DNA from 3 places in the Denitratisoma sp. DHT3 genome. Region 2 is predicted to be linked to each of the others. Evidence: riboswitches for the same ligand, from Rfam matches in the RefSeq annotation. Region 2 holds a riboswitch; each other region holds the start of a gene.

The links. Region 2 has a riboswitch for S-adenosylhomocysteine ahead of ahcY (adenosylhomocysteinase). Riboswitches for the same ligand answer to the same signal wherever they lie in the genome.
Region 1: linked by a shared signal. The riboswitch ahead of ahcY (adenosylhomocysteinase) and the one ahead of ahcY (adenosylhomocysteinase) in region 2 are both predicted to bind S-adenosylhomocysteine.
Region 3: linked by a shared signal. The riboswitch ahead of metH (methionine synthase) and the one ahead of ahcY (adenosylhomocysteinase) in region 2 are both predicted to bind S-adenosylhomocysteine.

The regions. Positions count from the first base shown of each region.
Region 1 is NZ_CP020914.1:2,249,681-2,256,633, reverse strand. It holds gene B9N43_RS10405 (cobyrinate a,c-diamide synthase) at 1-163, shown strand, start outside; gene B9N43_RS10400 (TetR/AcrR family transcriptional regulator) at 501-1,133, opposite strand; gene metK (methionine adenosyltransferase) at 1,570-2,736, shown strand; S-adenosyl-L-homocysteine riboswitch at 2,757-2,846, shown strand; gene ahcY (adenosylhomocysteinase) at 2,868-4,286, shown strand; gene metF (methylenetetrahydrofolate reductase [NAD(P)H]) at 4,309-5,139, shown strand; gene B9N43_RS17695 (TetR family transcriptional regulator) at 5,255-5,962, shown strand; gene cofH (5-amino-6-(D-ribitylamino)uracil--L-tyrosine 4-hydroxyphenyl transferase CofH) at 6,180-6,953, shown strand, end outside.
Region 2 is NZ_CP020914.1:3,247,732-3,254,684, reverse strand. It holds gene B9N43_RS15055 (TonB-dependent receptor) at 1-2,256, shown strand, start outside; gene B9N43_RS17240 (hypothetical protein) at 2,317-2,481, shown strand; gene B9N43_RS15050 (TonB-dependent receptor) at 2,635-4,983, shown strand; S-adenosyl-L-homocysteine riboswitch at 5,102-5,165, shown strand; gene ahcY (adenosylhomocysteinase) at 5,223-6,632, shown strand; gene B9N43_RS15040 (TlyA family RNA methyltransferase) at 6,678-6,953, shown strand, end outside.
Region 3 is NZ_CP020914.1:2,432,277-2,439,229, forward strand. It holds gene B9N43_RS11170 (molecular chaperone TorD family protein) at 1-110, shown strand, start outside; gene metH (methionine synthase) at 146-3,772, opposite strand; S-adenosyl-L-homocysteine riboswitch at 3,951-4,042, opposite strand; gene B9N43_RS17205 (hypothetical protein) at 4,098-4,253, opposite strand; gene B9N43_RS11185 (TetR/AcrR family transcriptional regulator) at 4,455-5,111, shown strand; gene B9N43_RS11190 (cytochrome P450) at 5,252-6,505, shown strand; gene B9N43_RS11195 (rubredoxin) at 6,525-6,689, shown strand; gene B9N43_RS11200 (NADPH-dependent FMN reductase) at 6,755-6,953, opposite strand, start outside.

The sequences.
Region 1 (6,953 bases), 1.0 Mb from region 2:
CCGCTGCGAAACGCCCTTGAAGCCCTATGTACAGGCACACGACCCCGATGGGAAAACAGGTGAAGCAATTTACCGACTCCGCCGCCTTACCGCATCGTATGTACACTTCTACTTCCCATCAAACCCAGTAACGACGGCGCTACTCTTCCTTCCACTTGCATAGCTGAGCATTCTCTTACGCCGCCAGGCTTTTGGGTTCCGTGACTTCCAGGTAGAGGGTGGTGCGGAGGCAGGGTAATCCCCCCATTTCTACTCTAATTGCCGGGGGGATTACCCATGTTCATGGCCTCACAGTTCAAATGCCCAAATCCTTCGAGGTTTTTATGCGCCGATGCGTCACGTACTGGGGAGCATCCCCTGTGTGACGTTTGTCTTCATCAACCAGCGTGCTACGCAGATCAAGGTCCTCAAATGGAGGGGGCAGCGGCTGGAGCAAGGACAATTCTTGTCTGACTGGTGCCAAGTGGTGACAATGGAAGTGCCATGCATACGGCAGGGGGTTACTTTCTTAGGCGATTGATTCCAAATAAGGCCGCCTCGATGAAGGGGCGAATGTGGTTCTCATCTAAATTGTTTCCCGTAAAGAAAATACGGTTAACAATAGGCCCCATAACAACATCGGCCGCTGCATCGAGATTTAAATCTGGTGGAAGTTCATTTCGGGCAACGGACCTTTCTAAGACATCCATCAATGGCTGTCTTCGTGCCTTAAAAACAGGTGCCATCCTTTTGGCAAGTGCAGCGTCATGTGCTCTCTCGCCACCGATGGCAGCGAGAACTAGAGCTAATGGAGTTGAATTCAAAGAGTGCACAAAGTCCTTGAGTAGTTCTTCAAGATCATCAATGAGGCTTCCAGTATCCGGGGATTTTAAGGTTGGCAGTTCTTCAAACGCATCCATAACCAACGGCAACTTGGAAGGCCACCGTCTGTAAATTGTGGCCTTACCAACACCGGCCTTTGTCGCAACTCCAGAGATGGTGAGCCGTTCGTAGCCGATATCTGCGAGTAACTCTAGAGTTGCACTAAGAATGGCGCGATGAGCGTCATCGCTTCTCGGACGCCCTGGGGCTGCGTGACTTTTTCGCGACTTAGCCTTATTTCGTGAATTTGATTGGAGTGTGGCCTTCAGCATGCGTTTGATCTCCATCGTGTAGATCGATTCAGTGGGCAACATAAATCCCTTTCGCTTTTATCACACATTAGGGTGACCAGATCGAGCCCACCCTTATACGATATCAACAGTATCGTAAATAGTAAATCCATGTAGAGCGCGATGCTGCTTTCATATGGTGAAAAGTGTTAAATATCATGACTGTGTTGCACATATTGTGCATGGTTGACAATCTCAATACCAGGCTTGTAGTATAACAATACGCAACGCCTCGTATTGTTTATTGTAACGCACATGATTTTCAGGTGAGCGGCCGCCGAGTTAATTGGACAACTTGCGAGGCGGATGGGCCGGGTTGTTGGCTCGAAATATCGCTAAAGCGTCGACTGCCTTTGTTCCCCGGAGACTGTCGCGCCAAACGCAAAACCCGGGGAAAACTAAACAGGAGCAGCTCGTTATGTCTCAAGAATACTTTTTCACTTCCGAATCGGTTTCCGAAGGCCACCCGGACAAGGTCGCCGACCAGATTTCGGATGCCATCCTCGACGCCATCCTGACCCAGGACCGCCATGCCCGGGTTGCGGCAGAAACCCTGACCAACACTGGTCTGGTAGTGCTGGCCGGGGAGATCACCACCCACGCCAACGTCGATTACATCCAGGTCGCCCGGGACACCATCAAGGAAATCGGCTACGACAACACCGAATCCGGCATCGACTACAAAGGCTGCGCCGTTTTGGTGGCCTACGACAAGCAGTCCCCCGACATCGCTCAGGGCGTGAATAAAGCCTACGACGACAACCTGGACCAAGGTGCCGGCGATCAGGGCCTGATGTTCGGCTATGCCTGTGACGAGACCGACACCCTGATGCCCCTCCCTATCCACCTGTCCCATCGCCTGGTGGAGCGCCAGTCCCAACTACGCAAGAACGGCCGGCTTTCCTGGCTGCGCCCGGACGCTAAATCCCAGGTTACGGTACGCTATAAGGATGGCAAGGCCGATGCCATCGACACCGTGGTGCTGTCCACCCAGCACTCTGCGGACATTAGCCTTGATGACATTCGGGAAGCGGTGATCGAGGACATCATCAAGCCAGTGCTGCCCAAGGAACTGATCAAGGGCGAGATCAAGTATCTGGTGAATCCCACCGGCCGTTTCGTGGTGGGCGGCCCCCAGGGGGATTGCGGCCTCACGGGACGCAAGATTATCGTGGACACTTACGGTGGCGCGGCCCCCCACGGCGGAGGTGCCTTCTCGGGCAAGGACCCCTCCAAGGTGGACCGTTCCGGCGCCTATGCCGGCCGTTATATCGCGAAGAACATCGTCGCCGCGGGCCTGGCCAGCCGGTGCCTGGTCCAGGTGTCCTACGCCATCGGTGTTTCCCAGCCCACCAGCGTCTGGGTCACTACCTACGGCACAGGCAAGATTTCCGACGAGAAGATCGCCGATCTGGTGAGAAGGCACTTCGACCTGCGTCCCAAAGGCATCGTCAACATGCTTGACCTGCTGCGCCCCATCTACAAGAAGACAGCGGCTTACGGCCACTTTGGTCGCGAAAATGCTGGACTACCTTGGGAACTGACAGATAAGGCTGCCGCGTTGAGGGCGGATGCGGGTTTGTAGCATTGCATTAAGAAGCTTGTTATTCCGAGAGGCGCTGCAGCAGCTATTCCTATCTGGGAAGAACTGTCAGGCTCGGAACGACAAGTTGTAAGAAACGGCGCCTGTTCAACTCAATTTGAACGGAGACCATTATGAGTGTAAGTGCTGTATTGAAATCTGCCCCTGACTACGCTATTGCCGACCTGGGCCTGGCCGACTGGGGCCACAAGGAAATCCGCATCGCGGAAACCGAGATGCCCGGCCTGATGGCCATCCGCGAGGAATTCGCCAAGAGCCAGCCCTTGAAGGGCGCTCGCATCACCGGGTCGCTGCACATGACCATTCAGACCGCGGTTCTGATCGAGACCCTGGTGGCCCTCGGCGCTCAGGTGCGCTGGGCTTCCTGCAACATTTTCTCGACCCAGGATCACGCCGCCGCAGCCATCGCCAAGGACGGCATCGCCGTCTTCGCCGTCAAGGGCGAGAGCCTCACCGACTACTGGGACTACACCCACCGCATCTTCGAGTGGTCCGATGGCGGCCATTCCAACATGATCCTCGACGACGGCGGCGACGCCACCCTGCTGCTGCACCTGGGTGCCCGGGCCGAGCAGGACATCGCGGTGCTGGCCAAGCCCGGCTCCGAAGAGGAGACCATTCTCTTCGCCAGCATCAAGGCCAAGCTGGCCAGCGACAAGGCCTGGTATTCCACCCGCCTGGCGAAGATCAAGGGCGTCACCGAGGAAACCACCACCGGCGTCCATCGCCTGTACCAGATGCATCAGCGGGGCGAGCTCAAGTTCCCCGCCATCAACGTCAACGACTCGGTGACCAAGTCCAAGTTCGACAACCTCTACGGCTGCCGCGAATCCCTGGTGGACGGCATCAAGCGCGCCACCGACGTGATGATCGCCGGCAAAATCGCCGTGGTCTGCGGCTACGGCGATGTGGGCAAGGGCTCGGCCCAGGCCCTGCGCGCCCTCTCCGCCCAGGTCTGGGTCACCGAGATCGACCCGATCTGCGCCCTCCAGGCCGCCATGGAAGGCTATCGCGTGGTCACCATGGAATACGCCGCCGACAAGGCCGACATTTTCGTCACCACCACCGGCAACTTCCACGTCATCACCCATGAGCACATGGTGAAGATGAAGAACAACGCCATCGTCTGCAACATCGGCCACTTCGACAACGAAATCGATGTCGCTTCCCTGGAAAAGTACCAGTGGGAAGAAATCAAACCCCAGGTGGACCACGTCATCTTCCCTGATGGCAAGCGCATCATCCTGCTGGCCAAGGGGCGACTGGTGAACCTCGGTTGCGGCACCGGCCATCCGTCCTATGTGATGTCCTCCAGCTTCGCCAACCAGACCATCGCCCAGATCGAGTTGTTCACCAAGACCGCCGCGTATCCGGTGGGCGTGTATACCCTGCCCAAGCATCTGGACGAAAAGGTGGCCCGCCTGCAGTTGAAGACGCTCAACGTGCAACTCACCGAGCTGACCGATCAGCAGGCAGCCTACATCGGGGTGCCCAAGGAAGGCCCCTACAAGGCCGACCACTACCGCTATTAATGCTTTTCATGAATGAATAGTCATGACTAAGCAAATTTCATTCGAGTTTTTCCCTCCACAAACTCTAGAAGGTATGGAGAAGTTGAGGAAGACGTGGGAGGCACTGGAAAGCCTGAATCCAACATATTTTTCAGTGACATTTGGTGCTGGTGGATCAACTCGTGACCGGACCCTGGAAACGGTATTGCAAATACAGCGCTCTGGATTAAGTGCGGCGCCGCATTTGTCATGCATTGGGGCAACGCGAGATAGTCTCGGAAATATGCTGGAGGACTACAGAAGTGCAGGAGTAAGTCGCATCGTTGCCTTACGAGGCGATTTGCCTTCTGGATTTGTTGCGCCAGGTGAGTTTCGCCATGCGTCAGAACTGATTCAGTTCATCCGGCATGAAACTGGTGACTTCTTCCATCTGGTAGTCGCCGGATATCCTGAGGTTCATCCAGAATCGAAGTCCAACCGAGACGATATTGAAAATTTTGTTCGAAAGGTAGAAGCTGGTGCCGACTCTGTAATAACGCAATATTTCTACAACGTAGATGCCTACATACAATTTGTTGACCAGGTTCGATCACGGGGTGTCCATATTCCTATTGTCCCCGGCATCATGCCCATATCTAACTTCGAAAAAATCGTCAGATTTTCTGATGCATGTGGCGCGGAGCTACCGCGCTGGATGCGCAAGCGCTTCGATGATTTTGAGAATGATGCAGAGTCAGTAAAAGCATATGGTTTAGACCTCGTGTCGGACTTATGTAGGCGTTTGTTGGAGAGTGGCGCTCCGGGCTTGCATTTTTACACCCTCAACCAGTCACCGTTGGTGGCAGAAATTTGCCGTCGTATTGGGGTGGCTTGATCTCCAGAAGGCGGCAACCCCGCCTTCTGGAAATTCCAAGAAAACGGCAATAGGTCATTTGTATATCTGAAATACATCTTTAGCCAGTTGTTATTGGCCATTGGAGCATATTGATATGGCACGTAGGCGGAAAGAAGAGGCAGACCAAACCCGCTCCCGAATTCTTGAGGCGGCTGAACGAGTATTTTTGGCGCGTGGCGTCAGCCTGGCAAGTATGGATGAGATAGCAAGAAACGCCGGTGTTACCCGGGGCGCGATTTACTGGCATTTCACTGGCAAGCGAGATATTTTGAATGTGCTCTGCATGGAGCTTCGCATATGGCTACTGCAGGTTAAAGATGACCTAGCCGTACAACTTGATCTGCACGAGCCGCTAAATGCTGTAGCGCTTGTATTGAAGAAGTCGGTCGCGGATCTTGAGAATCATCAGAAGATTCGGAAGGCGCTAAAAATTATCCTCACTTGCTCCGAGTATCAGGAAGATTGCGGGCCAATCTGGAATGAGCTTCAGAATACCCAAAACGAACTACACCGCATGACAGCACTTGCTTACCACCAAGCCGCTTTACAGAATGCTTTGAAAGCTGAACTAGTTCCAGAACGGGCAGCGCAAGACACCCGCATTTTTATAGAGGGGTTAGTGAGTTTGATGGTGATGACGTCATTTGTTGGAAATGCTTCACAATTGATTGACTACCACATCGATTTGAGAAGAAAGGTCCCGGCAAGTGTCTGCAATTCTGATAACACTGGGGCAACATCAAAAGAGCAGCAATCACTTCATTCCATTAGAGCCCTTGAGCATGTTGGCGAGTGGTTATAAAAATTGCGAAATTAGCTACAGCAGATGAATCTTAATTTCTGGGCAATCGTTTTAATGTCCCGTTTATTCTAATAAGACCGTTTTCATGTTTTCCGACGAAAACCACCAGGTAAAAAATACCCTTGCAGGCATAGGATTCCCGCAAGAGAGAGCCCTGTCGCAAGCAACTGCGAATGCTGCCGCTGAAGCATTAATCCGGCAAGGATTCCACCAAGTAGTGGAACATTTCACTGTCCAGAGCCTCCACCTGTCCAGCGACACCCGCAAACTGAACGCCATCATCGACACGGCCCGCCAGGGCCATCGCCTGAGCCGGGAGGAGGCCCTGGCCCTGGCCGACTGCCAGGACCTGCCCGCCCTTGCGACAGCGGCGGAAGCCCTGACCCTGGAAGGCTTCGGCCGCATCGTCACCTATTCGCGCAAGGTCTTCATTCCGCTGACCCAGTTGTGCCGGGATGTCTGCCACTACTGCACCTTCGCCCAGGCGCCCCGGGAACTGGCCAGCCCCTACCTCAGTCCCGAGGAAGTCCTGGCCATCGCCCGGGCCGGCGCCACCGCGGGCTGCAAGGAAGCCCTGTTCACCCTGGGCGACAAGCCCGAGCTGCGCTACGGTGCCGCCCGTCGTGCCCTGGACGAGATGGGCTACGCCAGCACCCTGGACTATCTGGAAGCCATGGCCCGCCTGGTATTCGAGGAGACGGGCCTCTTGCCCCACCTCAACCCGGGAATCATGAGCGCCGAGGAAATGGCCCGGCTGCGCAAGGTCTCCTTCTCCATGGGCATCATGCTGGAATCGGCCTCGCCCCGCCTGTGCGAAAAGGGCATGCCCCACCATGGCTCCCCCGACAAGGACCCGGCAGTGCGCCTGGCCTGCCTGCGCACCGCCGGGGAACTGGCGGTGCCCTTCACCAGCGGCATCCTGATCGGTATCGGCGAAACCCGGGCCGAGCGCATTGAATCCCTCTTGGCCCTGCGGGACCTGAACGACGAA
Region 2 (6,953 bases):
AGCGGCAGCCAACTGGAGACCCGCGGCATCGAAGGCAGCAAGGATCTTTCGTCCCTCGCCCCCAACCTGATGGTGAGCTACGGCAACTCCGGCAACAGCACCATGTCCATCATCTCGATCCGCGGCAGCGGCTCGGGTTCGCCCTCGATCTTCCTCGACACCGCGGTCGGCACTTACGTCGATGGCGTCTATGCCGGCAAGAACCAGGGCGGCCTGTTCGACATCGTCGACCTGGAGCGCGTGGAAGTGCTGCGCGGCCCCCAGGGCACCCTGTTCGGCCGCAACACCCTGGCCGGCGCGATCAATTTCGTGACCAAGAAACCCAGCGGCGTGTTCGGCGGCACCGTGAGCCTGGACGTGGGCAATCATGGCGCCAACGTCCAGCGCGTCGCCATCGACCTGCCGCGCATGGGCGCCCTGAACCTGAGCCTGGCCGCCCGCAACGAGACGCGCGACGGCTACGTCAGCAACGCCACCACCGGCAAGGACGCGGGCAAGGTGGACAAGCAGTCCTATCGCCTCGCCGCCACCCTGGACGTCACGCCCAAGTTCCAGGCCAACTACACGTTCGATCACACCGACGTCGACAACACCCCGCTGCCGGTTTCGCTCTATACGCCGTATGGCTGGAAGGGCCCCGTCACCACCAACACCTCGGCCAACAACGCCTACGCCCAGCGCGCCGCCATCATCGCGGGCGCCTCCACCAGCTTCCCCTCTTCCCGCAACACCACGCCCGGCATCGCCGAATGGGAAAAGATGAAGACGGACAACCACGCATTGACCTTGTCCTACCAGGTGAACTCCAACAACACGGTCAAGTACATCTATTCCAACCGGCACATGGACTGGTCCGACTCACTGGATCTGGACGGCGTGACCGCCAACATCTACGCCTATCGGCGCACGACCCAGCTCCAGACCGACTCCCATGAGCTGCAATGGGTGGGCAGCAGCGGCAACCTGAACTACGTCGCCGGCTACTATGCCTACAAGGAGCGCAGCCACACCTACAACCCGCAGACCAGCGGCGGCGGCTTCAACTTCGCCACCGACTTCTCCGGCAGCGTCGAGGCCAAGGCCCTGTTCGCCCAGTTGGACTACGCTTTCAACGACAAGTGGTCGGGCAGCCTGGGCGTCCGCCGCTCCATCGACGAGAAGGGCGTCGACTCCAGCCAGTACGGCACCGGCACCACCTTCGACGGCGCGATGACGGCCGCCGGCCTGCCCGCCTTCATCAACCTGGGCACCCTCATCCCGGTCACCACCTCCCTCGGCGATCCGCTTTCCGTAATAGCGCCGGGCGTGGCGCTGGACTACGCCAAGCAGCCGACCGGCGCCACGACGGTCGCCTACCCGGCGGTGTTCCATGCCGTGGCGAAGAAGTCCTTCGCCTCGACCACGCCGGCGCTGAGCCTGACCTACAAGTTCAATGACGGCTTCAACGTCTATGGCCGCATCGCCAAGGGCTTCCGCTCCGGCGGCTTCGCCGCCGAGGCCGGCGGCGGTTCGGTGGCCCAGGTGACGGCGGCCCGCACCACGCCGTTCAATCCGGAGAAATCCACGACGACGGAACTGGGCTTCAAGGCGACCCTCCTGGACGGCAAGGCGAAGATCAACGGCGCGCTCTACCAGAACAAGATCACCGACCTGCAGACCAACCAGCTGGTGGCGGGCACGACCAGTTCGATCATCGTGAACGCGGGCAAGGCCACCTACCAGGGCCTGGAGCTCGAAGGCCAGTTCGTGGTGGCCGACGGCTGGCGCGTCGGCGCGAGCTGGGGTTACATCGACGCCAAGTTCGACCAGTACATGGACAACGGCCTGAACAACGGCGGCGCACTGATCGACACCGCCAGCAACCGGACGCCGGCCTACGCGCCCAAGCACACGATCAACCTGAACGTGGATGGACGCATCGCCAAGACGGCCTGGGGCACCCTGCGCGGCGTGGTGGACGTCACCTATACCGACAAGATGTACAACCTCGCGGGCAACAAGAGCCTGGCCGCGCCCAACGCGGGCGGCGCCAACGATGCCGAGATGTGCCTGATTCCGTCCAAGACCCTGGTCAACGCCCGCCTGACCCTGGCCGGCGTGCCGGTCGGCGGACCGGGCCGCGCCGACGTGTCGCTGTGGGTGCGCAACCTGGCCAACGTCCGCAAGCCGGTGAACTACATCGACCTCAGCTATTACCGCGTCGCCACCTGGACCGAGCCGCGCATGGTCGGCCTGTCCTTCGGCTACAAGTGGTAATCGCCGCGCGGGCGGATTTCCGCCCGTAGCCGGCAACACCTTGCGGGCGCCGATGGTCGCATGACCATCGGCGCCCGTTTTTCATTCGTGGAAAACGGAAATGCGCGTCTGCCGCCCCCCATTGCCGCCACCGAATGTCGCGGCAATACAACAATCGTGAACTTCAATTCGATACCGCTATTAATCAAACGATTAAAAAAGAACACCGGCCCGGCAGACGGATAGTCGCAAGTCGATATCGAGCCACTTTTTCCTGCCTATGCAGGCATCACCCCAACAACGAATCACCACGATCTACCATCCGCGTCCGGCCATGGCCTTGGCAAGATTCCTCCATGCCCATGGACCTCCATTTCGAACCGGTAGGAGAGAATTTCAATGCGTTACCGTAAGAGCACGGCCATCGTGCGCGCACTTCCCCTGATGATCGCGGCCGCCTATGCCGGCGGCGCCACCGCCGACGAAGGCAAGCTGGAAGAAGTCATCGTCACCGCCCAGAAACGCGCCGAGCGCCTGCAGGATGTGCCCATTTCCATCGCCGCCATCGGCGGCGCGCAGTTGGAGACCCGCGGTCTGGAAGGCGCGAAGAACCTGGACGGCCTGGTACCCAACGTCACCATCAAGCCCAACAACAGCTCTCCCCTGATTTCGGCGGTCGCCATCCGGGGTCTGAACTCCGGCCAGCCCGGCATCTGGGCCGACCCCGCCGTGGGCCTCTACCTCGACGGCGTCTTCGTCGGCAAGAACCAGGGCTCCCTGTTTGAAATCGCCGACCTGGAACGCATCGAAGTGCTGCGCGGTCCCCAGGGCACGCTGTTCGGCCGCAACACCGAGGGCGGCGCGATCAACTTCATCACCCGCAAGCCCGCCGGCGTCTTCAGTGGCAATGTGGGCATCGAGCTGGGCAACCGCCATCGCCACGTCGAGCGGGCGTCCATCGACCTGCCCAAGGTCGGCGCGATGAGCCTGAGCTTCGCGCTGCGCAACGAAGAGCAGGATGGCTTCATCAACAACCCCACAGGCAAGAAGTGGGGCGACAAGAATCGCCAGTCGGCCCGTCTGGCGGCGAACTTCGACATCAGCCCGAAGTTCAAGATCGACTACGCCTACGACACCAGCACCATCAACGAAATGCCGTCGTCGCCCAGCTCCCTCATCAGCACGACGGGTTACAACAAGCTGTACACGTCGCCGCTCGTCACCGGCACCGACCCCTATTTCAACGGTCTGCGGGCGCAGATGGCCCAGTACGTGAATGCGGGCTATCCCTCCTCGGTGGGCTCGGACCCCAACCGCCAGTATTTCCAGAAGCTGGATGTGTCCGGCCACATGCTGACGGCCAACTACGAGCTGAACGCCAACAACAGCCTGAAGTACATCGGCAGCTACCGCAAGATGCGCTACCAGGACAGCACCGACCTGGACGGCACGCCGCTGCCCATCTTCAACGCCGGCAAGGACACCCACTACGACACCTATTCGCACGAGTTCCAGTGGATCGGCAACACCGAGCGCATGAACTACGTGCTGGGCTACTATCAGTTCCGGGATGACGGCAACACCCTGAGCTTCCAGAACGGCCTGTTCTACAACTTCGGCATGGACCCCCGCGGCCCCTACTACCAGATGCCGTACTACCGCGTGAAGACCGATGCCAAGGCGGTCTTTGCCCAGGTCGACTACAAGCTCACCAACGCGCTGACGGCCACCGTGGGCGTACGCCGCACCACGGAGGAAAAGGGCGGCGACATCTGGAAGATCTACACGACTTCCGGTTTCGCCATGCCCGGCCCCAACACGCCGGTAGGCGCCAGCGCGGGAGCCGCTTACGGCACCGTGGCCTATCAGCCGACCTGGACGCCCCAGAGCAATACGGCCAGCTTCTCCGCCACGACGCCGGTGATGGCCCTGAGCTATCGCCTGAACGAGAGCGTCAACGTCTTCGGCCGCGTCGCCAAGGGCTTCAAGAGCGGCGGCTTCTCCCTGGAGGCCCCGACGTCGGCGCAAGCGATGACGCCCTTCCAACCCGAGCGCTCGACCGCCTATGAACTGGGCGTGAAGACCAGCTTCTGGGACGGCAAGGCCCAGGTGAACGCCACCGTGTTCCGCACCGACGTGAAGGACTTCCACGTTTCCCTGCTGCCCCCGGGCGGCACCACGCCGGTGATCGTCAATGCCGGCAAGTCGCGGAGCCAGGGCTTCGAACTGGAAGGCAGCTTCGTGCTGGCGCCGGGCTGGAAACTCCAGACCAACTACGGCTACCTGGATGCCAAGTTCAAGGAGTACCTGGGCCGCAACCAGTGGGGCGCCCTGGTCGACGTGGCGTCCAACACCGTGCTCGGCTACGCGCCCAAGCATCAGTTGAGCGTGAGCCTGGACGGCCGCCTGGCCAAGACCCAGTGGGGCACGCTGCGCGGCATCCTCGATGTCAACTACTCGGCCAAGTACTACAACTACAGTGGCCAGAAGACGGCGGTCGGCACCAATGTCAACGTGGGCAACTCGGTGGATGAGTCGACGATTCCGGCGATGACCTTCGTCAATGCCCGTCTGCTGCTGTCCGGCGTGCCGGTGGGCGGCCCGGGCGCCGCGGACCTGTCCCTGTGGGTGCGCAACCTGACCGACCAGAAGAAGATGCTCGGCCACATCGACGTCGGTGGCTACTATCGCGTCGCCCAGTGGACGGAACCGCGTACCTACGGTGTCTCTTTGAACTACAAGTGGTAAGAATTCCGGAGGGGCGGATCTCCGCTCCCCGGACGGCAACATCTTGCGGGCGCCGATGGTCGCATGACCATCGGCGCCCGTTTTTCATGGGGTGGCGGCAACGGTTATAATCCGCCGCCTCCGAGGAGCGCTGCGAGGGTCTCCCCCCAGGCTCGGACATTTCAGAACGGCGCTCGCCTGACCCGACCGGGGAGGGTGAGCCGCATCCTTCCCGGTCACAGCCATAGGAGTACCACGCTGTGACTCAAGCTACCCAGGATTTCGACTACGTCGTTGCCGACCTCGCGCTCGCCGACTGGGGCCGCAAGGAAATCCGGATCGCCGAGACCGAGATGCCCGGCCTGATGTCGATCCGCGACGAATACGCGAAGAGCCAGCCGCTCAAGGGCGCGCGCATCACCGGCTCGCTGCACATGACCATCCAGACCGCCGTGCTGATCGAGACGCTGACCGCGCTCGGCGCCGAGGTGCGCTGGGCCTCGTGCAACATCTTCTCGACCCAGGACCACGCCGCCGCCGCGATCGCCAAGGACGGCATCCCCGTGTTCGCCGTGAAGGGCGAGTCGCTGGAGGACTACTGGGACTACACCCATCGCATCTTCGAATGGAAAGATGGCGGCTACTCCAACATGATCCTCGACGACGGCGGCGACGCCACGCTGCTGCTGCACCTGGGCAGCAAGGCCGAACGGGATCTCTCGGTGCTCGACAAGCCCGACAGCGAGGAGGCCACCGTGCTGTTCGCCTCGATCCGCGCCAAGCTCAAGCAGGACCCGGCCTGGTACTCGACGCGGCTGGCCCAGATCAAGGGCGTCACCGAGGAGACCACCACCGGCGTGCACCGCCTCTACCAGATGCACGAGCGCGGCGAGCTGAAGATTCCGGCGATCAACGTCAACGACTCGGTGACCAAATCCAAGTTCGACAACCTCTACGGCTGCCGCGAATCGCTGGTCGACGGCATCAAGCGCGCCACCGACGTGATGGTCGCCGGCAAGGTCGCCGTGGTCTGCGGCTACGGCGACGTCGGCAAGGGCTCGGCGCAGGCGCTGCGCGCGCTCTCCGCGCAAGTGTGGGTCACCGAGATCGACCCGATCTGCGCGCTGCAGGCGGCGATGGAAGGCTACCGCGTCGTCACCATGGACTACGCCGCCGACAAGGCCGACATCTTCGTCACCTGCACCGGCAACGTGCACGTGATCGACCACCACCACATGGTGAAGATGAAGGACCAGGCCATCGTCTGCAACATCGGCCACTTCGATTCCGAGATCAACGTCGCCTCGCTCGAACAGTACCCGTGGGAGGAGATCAAGCCGCAGGTCGACCACGTCATCCTGCCCAGCGGCAACCGCATCATCCTGCTCGCCAAGGGCCGCCTGGTGAATCTGGGCTGCGCCACCGGCCATCCGTCCTACGTGATGTCCTCGTCGTTCGCCAACCAGACCATCGCCCAGATCGAGCTGTTCACCCGCACCGCCGAGTATCCGATCGGCGTCTACACGCTGCCCAAGCACCTCGACGAGAAGGTCGCGCGTCTGCAATTGAAGAAGCTCAACGTCCAACTGACGACGCTGACGCCGCAGCAGGCCGCCTACATCGGCGTGCCGGTGGAGGGGCCGTACAAGACCGAGCACTATCGGTATTGACGTACCGCGATTGATGGGTCGTCATCGAGCCGCTGCCCAACCGCCATGGCAATGAACTCCTTCCATTCCCGCGCGCCGAAGCGCAAGCCGCCCCGGCACGAGCGGGAGGCGGTGCCAGCACCCGTGCCGGCGCAGGCGCAGGGCGACGCGCTGCGCGCCGACGCCTGGCTGGTGGCGCACGGCCTGGCGGCGTCGCGCGCCGCCGCGCAAAGGATGATCGAGGCTGGGCGCGTCTCCTGGGACGGCGTCGCGGTGGTCAAGCCTGCCCAATCGCTGCCCGCGAACGCGGAGGTGACGGTGGCCGACGACGATGCCGACCGC
Region 3 (6,953 bases), 820 kb from region 2:
AACTCGCCCGGCGTCTGGCGCAGCACCAGGCGCTGCCCTTCTACCGGACCCTGGGGGAGCTGCTGGCGCGCTTCATCCGTCTGGAAACGGAAGCGCCGGCGCTCTCCTGAGCGCCTGCCGCGCTCCGATCCCTGGCCAGCCCTGGCTACAGGAGCGGCGCCAGCCAGCGTTCCGCCTCGCCCACCGACATGCCGTTGCGGCCGGCCCAGTCCTCGGCCTGGTCGCGGCCGATCTTGCTGACCGCGAAGTAATGCGCCCGCGGATGGGCCAGGTAGAAGCCCGACACCGCCGCCGCCGGGGTCATCGCGTAGCTCTCGGTGAGCCTCATGCCGATCCGCGCCTCGACGTCGAGCAGCCGGAACAGTCCGCCCTTGGCGGTATGGTCGGGGCAGGCCGGATAACCCGGCGCGGGGCGGATGCCCTGGTAGGCTTCCGCGATCAGCGCGTCGTTGCCCAGCGCCTCGTCCGCCGCGTAGCCCCAGTATTCCTTGCGCACGCGCTCGTGCAGCCATTCCGCGCAGGCTTCGGCGAGCCGGTCGGCGAGCGACTTGAGCATGATCGCGTGATAGTCGTCGTGGTCCGCCTCGAACTCGGCGAGCTTCTTCTCGATGCCGATGCCGGCGGTGCAGGCGAAGGCGCCGGCATAGTCGGCCACTCCACCGGCATCCGCACGCGGGGCGACGAAATCGGCCAGGCATTCGTTGGCCTTGCCCTCGGGCCGCTGGTGCTGCTGGCGCAGGCCGTGCCAGGTCATCAGCGGCGCGCCTCGCGCCTCGTCGGCGTAGAACTCGATGTCGTCGCCGCGGGCGTTGGCCGGGAACAGGCCGAACACCGCGCGCGCGGTCAGCCACTTCTCGGCGACGATGCGCGCCAGCATCGCCTGGCCATCCTTCAGCACGCCGCGCGCCGCCTCGCCCACGGTGGCGTCGTCCAGTATCTTGGGGTAGCTGCCGGCCAGATCCCAGGTCTGGAAGAAGGGGCCCCAGTCGATGTAGCGCGCCAGCGTCGCCAGGTCGATGTCGGCCAGCACGGTGATGCCCGGCGTGCGCGGCTTCACCGGCGCGTAGTCCAGGCGCGTCGCGTTGGCCCGCGCCGCCGCCAGGGGCAGCAGGGTCACGCCCTTCTTCTGCGCGTGCTGCTGGCGCACCCGATCGTAGTCGGCGGCGATCTCCGCCTTGTAGGCGGCGGACTGCTCCGCCGACAGCAGCCTGGTCACCACGCCGACGGCGCGCGAAGCGTCGGGCACGTAGATCACCGGACCGCGATAGCCGGGGGCGATCTTCACCGCCGTGTGCGCCCGGCTGGTGGTGGCGCCGCCGATCAGCAGCGGGATCGCCCCGCCCTCCGCGTCGCCGGCGCCGAAGCCCTGGCGCTCCATCTCGGCGGCGACGTGGCTCATCTCCTCCAGCGAGGGCGTGATCAGGCCCGACAGGCCGATCACCTGCGCACCGTGCTCCCTGGCGGCGTGCAGGATCTTCTCGCAGGGCACCATCACGCCCAGGTCCACGACTTCGTAGCCGTTGCAGCCCAGCACCACGCCGACGATGTTCTTGCCGATGTCATGCACGTCGCCCTTGACCGTGGCGACCACGATCCGGCCCTTGCTGGCGGCGCCGCTCCTGCGCTTCTCCTCCTCGATGAAGGGCACCAGGTGGGCCACGGCCTGCTTCATCACGCGGGCCGACTTCACCACCTGGGGCAGGAACATCTTGCCGGCGCCGAACAGGTCGCCGACCACGTTCATGCCGGCCATCAAGGGCCCTTCGATCACCGCCAGCGGCGGCCTGCCCGCGGCTTCCAGGGCGGCGCGGCACTCCTCGGCATCGGCCACCACGAACTCGGTGATGCCCTTCACCAGCGCGTGCTCCAGGCGCTTTTCCACAGACCACTGGCGCCAGGCCAGGTCCTGGACCTGTTCCTTCGCCTGGCCCTTCACCGTCTGGGCGAATTCCACCAGGGCGTCCCCGGCCCCCGGCTTGCGGTTGAGCACCACGTCCTCCGCCTTTTCCCGCAGCACCGGGTCCAGGTCGTCATAGACGCCGAGCTGGCCGGCGTTGACGATGCCCATGGTGAGCCCGGCCCGCACCGCGTGGTAGAGGAACACGGTGTGGATCGCCTCGCGCACCGGCTCGTTGCCGCGGAAGGAGAAGCTGACGTTGGAGACCCCGCCGCTGGTCCTGGCGTGGGGCAGATTGGCGCCGATCCAGCGCACCGCCTCGATGAAGTCCACGGCGTAGTTGTCGTGCTCGGGGATGCCGGTGGCGATGGCGAAGACGTTGGGGTCGAAGATGATGTCCTCGGCGGGGAAGCCGTCGGCCACCAGCAGATCATAGGCGCGCTTGCAGATCCCGGTCTTGCGGGCGAAGGTGTCGGCCTGGCCCTGCTCGTCGAAGGCCATCACGATCACGGCGGCGCCGTAACGCTTCGCCAGGCGCGCCTGTTCGAGGAATTGCGCCTCGCCCTCCTTCATCGAGATGGAATTGACGATGCCCTTGCCCTGCACGCACTTGAGGCCGGCCTCGATCACTTCCCACTTGGAGGAGTCCAGCATCAGCGGCACGCGGGCGATGTCCGGCTCGCAGGCGACGCGGTTGAGGAACTGCACCATCGCCGCCCGCGAATCCAGCATCGCCTCGTCCATGTTCACGTCCACCACCTGGGCGCCGTTCTCGACCTGCTGGCGGGCCACGACCAGGGCGTCCTCGAAGCGGCCCTCCAGGATCATGCGGGCGAAAGCCTTGGAGCCGGTGACGTTGGTGCGTTCGCCGACATTGACGAACAGCGAGTCGGCGCCGACGTTGAACGGCTCCAGGCCCGACAGGCGCAGGCGCGGCTCGGGCGCGGCCGGGGCGCGCGGCGCGAGTCCGGCGACCCGCTCGGCGATGGCGCGGATGTGCTCGGGCGTGGTGCCGCAGCAGCCGCCGACGATGTTCACCAGCCCCGAGCGGGCCCAGTCGCCGATCTCCTCGGCCAGCATCGCGGGCGTCTCGTCGTAGCCGCCGAAGGCGTTGGGCAGGCCGGCGTTGGGGTGGGCGGAGACCAGGCAGTCGCACAGGCGCGAGATCTCCTCGACGTGCTGGCGCAACTCCTTCGCCCCCAGCGCGCAGTTGAAGCCGAAGGCCAGGGGCTGCGCGTGGCGCAGGGAGTTCCAGAAAGCCTCGGGGGTCTGGCCCGACAGCGTGCGCCCGGCGGCGTCGGTGATGGTGCCGGAGATCATCACCGGCCAGCGCCGCCCCGCTTCGTCGAAGAAACGCTCGACGGCGAACACCGCGGCCTTGGCGTTCAAGGTGTCGAACACGGTCTCGATCAGCAGGATGTCGGCACCGCCGTCGGTGAGGCCGCGCGCGGCTTCGAGGTAGTCGGCCACCAGTTCGTCGAAGGTGACGCTGCGGAAGCTGGTGTCGTTGACGTCGGGCGAGAGCGAGGCGGTGCGGCTGGTGGGGCCGATCACGCCGGCGACGAAGCGCGGCTTGTCGGGCGTCGAATACTTGTCCGCCGCCTGCCGCGCCAGGCGGGCGCCGGCCAGGTTCAGTTCGTGGGCCAGGTCTCCCAGTCCGTACTCGGCCTGGGAGATGCGCGTCGAATTGAAAGTGTTGGTCTCCAGGATGTCGGCGCCGGCCGCCAGGTAGGCTTCGTGGATGCCGGCGATCACCTCGGGCCGGGTCAGCAGCAGGAGGTCGTTGTTGCCCTTCAGTTCCTTGCCGTGGTCGCGGAAACGCTCGCCGCGGTAATCGGCCTCGGCCAGGCCGTGGCGCTGGATCATGGTGCCCATCGCGCCGTCGAGGATCAGCAGGCGCCGCGCGGCCAGGGCGCGCAGTTCGGCGCTGCGGTCGGGCTGCGGGGCGGCGTCGAGGACAGTGGGGGTGTGGGGGGTGGTCACGGCAATCTCCAATCCATGACCGGAACCGGAGCGCCGATGCGGCTCACCTGTATCCCGGTCAATATTCCAGGTTCGGTGAGCGCCGTTGGAGAATTCCGAGCCTAGGGCCGGGGCTGGACGATCTTCGGTCCGGCCCGCTACCTTGCAGCGCTCCTCGGAAACGCGCGCATTATAGCGTCGGGCAGGCGACATGGGTCGCCGCTGACGCGGGCACCCCCTATTCGGTGCGATAGCCGATGCGGACGCCGCCCCAGTGGCGTCCCTTGACATAGACCGGCGCCGAGATGTCGTGCATCACCTCGCCGGTATCGCGGCGGTAGGTCTGGATCAGGAACGGCAGCGTGTGGCGCCCGGTGCCGGCGTAGCTTCCCATCAAACCGACGGCGAGAAGCGCCGTGCCGCACACCAGTCCATGACGACGGGCTGACCACCCTGGATAGTCGATCGATCCGTTCCATCGCACTTCCTCCTTTGCCTTTGAAGGACAGGAGCGCAAGGCCGAGGGCAAAGACTTACATCATCCTTATGGCGCCCCCAGCGGCAAACGCCACCGCTGGCGAATACCCTCGATAGAATGATGACCTTTCCGACCTGCCCGTCCTGTCACCTCATGGAAAGCCCCGCGGAGACCTCATCGACCGCCGACCGCATCCTCGACGTCGCGGAAAACCTGTTCGCCGCCAAGGGCTACAAGGCCGCGTCGCTGATCGAGCTGGCCGAGCAGGTGGGCATTCGCCCGCCCAGCCTCTACAACCATTTCCGCAACAAGGAGTCGCTCTACAAAGCCGTGCTGGAACGACTGCTGGGCCACTTCCAACCGCTGATCGCCGAGGCCGCGACCTTCTCCCCGCACGACAAGAACGCGGTCCTGGCCTGGACTCGCCAGATGGTGGAACTGCACTTCCGCCATCCCAACTTCGCCCGTCTGCTGCAACATGCCGCCCTGGCCGAGGCGCCGGGTACGACGGAGATGCTGACCCGGTTCTTCCGCCCCCTGTTCGCGCCGTCCGCCGGCGGCGGCGTCACCTTGTCGCCCCCCTTGCTGCCCTGGGCCACCATGGCCTTCCACAACGTGCTGGTGTCCTACATCACCATGGCGCCGCTGTACCGCAACCTGATCAACCAGGACCCGTTCTCGGCGGAAGCCCGGCAGCGCCATCTGGAGATGGTGCTGGAAATGGTGAACTCCGCCCTGACGCGTCCCGAATCCCCGTTCGCCTCCGCCGCCTGAACGCCGCCCCGCCGAACCGGCAACGACCATCGAGGCACATCGCACCCACCGTGCCCATTGACACTACAGACTAATAGTTGTTAGCTTGCCGACTCCATAACAAGGCGCGTTCCCCCGCGCATCCAACAAGGAGACGACCCGTGACAGCAACCCCCAACCCCCGTCTGCCCGACGGCATCGACATTTTCAGTCCCGCCGCCTACGGCGATGAAGCCCGGCTCCATGCCGATTTCACCCGTCTGCGCCGCGACATGCCCGTCGCCTGGGTGGACCGGGAGCCCTACCGACCGTTCTGGACCGTGGTATGCAACGAGGACATCAAGCTGGTCGAGAAGAACCACGACATCTTCGTCAGCGCGCCGCGCCTGACCCTGATTCCCAAGGCCATCGAAGAAGCCACCCTGCAGATGTTCGGCTCCCGCACCGGCGGGTCGCGCACCATCCTCGACATGGACGAGCCCGACCACGCCAAGTACCGCGACGTTTCGGCGCGCTGGTTCATCGGCAGCGGGCTGCGCAAGCTCACCCCGCGGATCGAGGCCATCGCCGACAGCTTCATCGAGAAAATGAAGTCGATGGACGGCCGCTGCGATTTCGCCAGCGACATCGCGGTCTGGTATCCCCTCGAAGCGATCACCTCGATTCTCGGCGCGCCGAGCGAGGACGGCCCCTACATCCTGCGCATGACCCAGGCCCTGCTCGCCGCCGGCGATCCCGACCTGCAAAAGGAAGGCGACTACGGCATGGCCGCCTACGGTGAATTCATGGGCTACCTGGGCAAGCTGCTGGCCGACCGCCAGGCCAACCCGACCGACGACCTCACCAGCGCGATCGCCAACGCCCGGATCGACGACAACCCCATCGGCATGATCGAGGCGCTCTCCTACATGATGGTGACGATCACCGCGGGCCACGACACGACCTCGGCCGCGCTCGCCGGCGGCATGTACGGCTTCATCACCCACCCGCAGGAGATGGACAAGCTGCGCGCCGATCCGCAGCTGATGCGCAACGCCAGCAACGAGATCTGCCGCTGGGTCTCGCCGGTGCGTCATTTCGTCCGCACCGCCACCGAGGACTTCGTCCTGCGCGACACGACCATCCGCGCCGGCGACGCCGTCGTCCTCTTCTATCCCTCGGGCAACCGCGACGAGACGCTGTTCGAGAATGCCGACGCGTTCCGTATCGACCGCGACACCTCGGGCCACGTCGCCTTCGGCTACGGCGTGCACGCCTGCGTCGGCCGCCAGCTGGCGCTGTTCGAACTGGACGCTTTTTTCAGCCGGCTGATCCCGCAGTTGAAGCGCATCGAACTGGCGGGCGAACCCAAGATGATCGCCTCCAATCTGGTTGGCGGCTTCCGCAGCCTGCCCGTACGCTACGAATTCAACTAACCCCACCCTGGAGCGACAAATGAAACGCTGGATGTGCATGACCTGCGGCTTCGTCTACGACGAGGCCCTGGGCCTTCCCAATCACGGCATTGCCCCCGGTACCCGCTGGGAAGACGTGCCGGCGGACTGGATCTGCCCCGACTGCGGCACTCCCAAGAGCGACTTCGTGATGGAGGAGTTCTAAGGAAACGCGGATCAAGTCCGTTCGCCCTGAGCCCGTCGAAGGGCTCAGGGCGAAGGGGGCGAGCCTCACTCAACCCAGGCGGCGAAACTGTTCATGAATTCCTGGATGAAGGTGCGCGTACCGTCGTTGGCCAGGTTGCCGGCCGCGTCGAACAGACTCGCGGCGCCGCCGATATAGGCCTCCGGCTGCGCCATCACCGGCACAGCCAGGGAAACCAGCGACTGGCGCAGATGATGATTGGCGCCGAAACCGCCGATCGCGCCC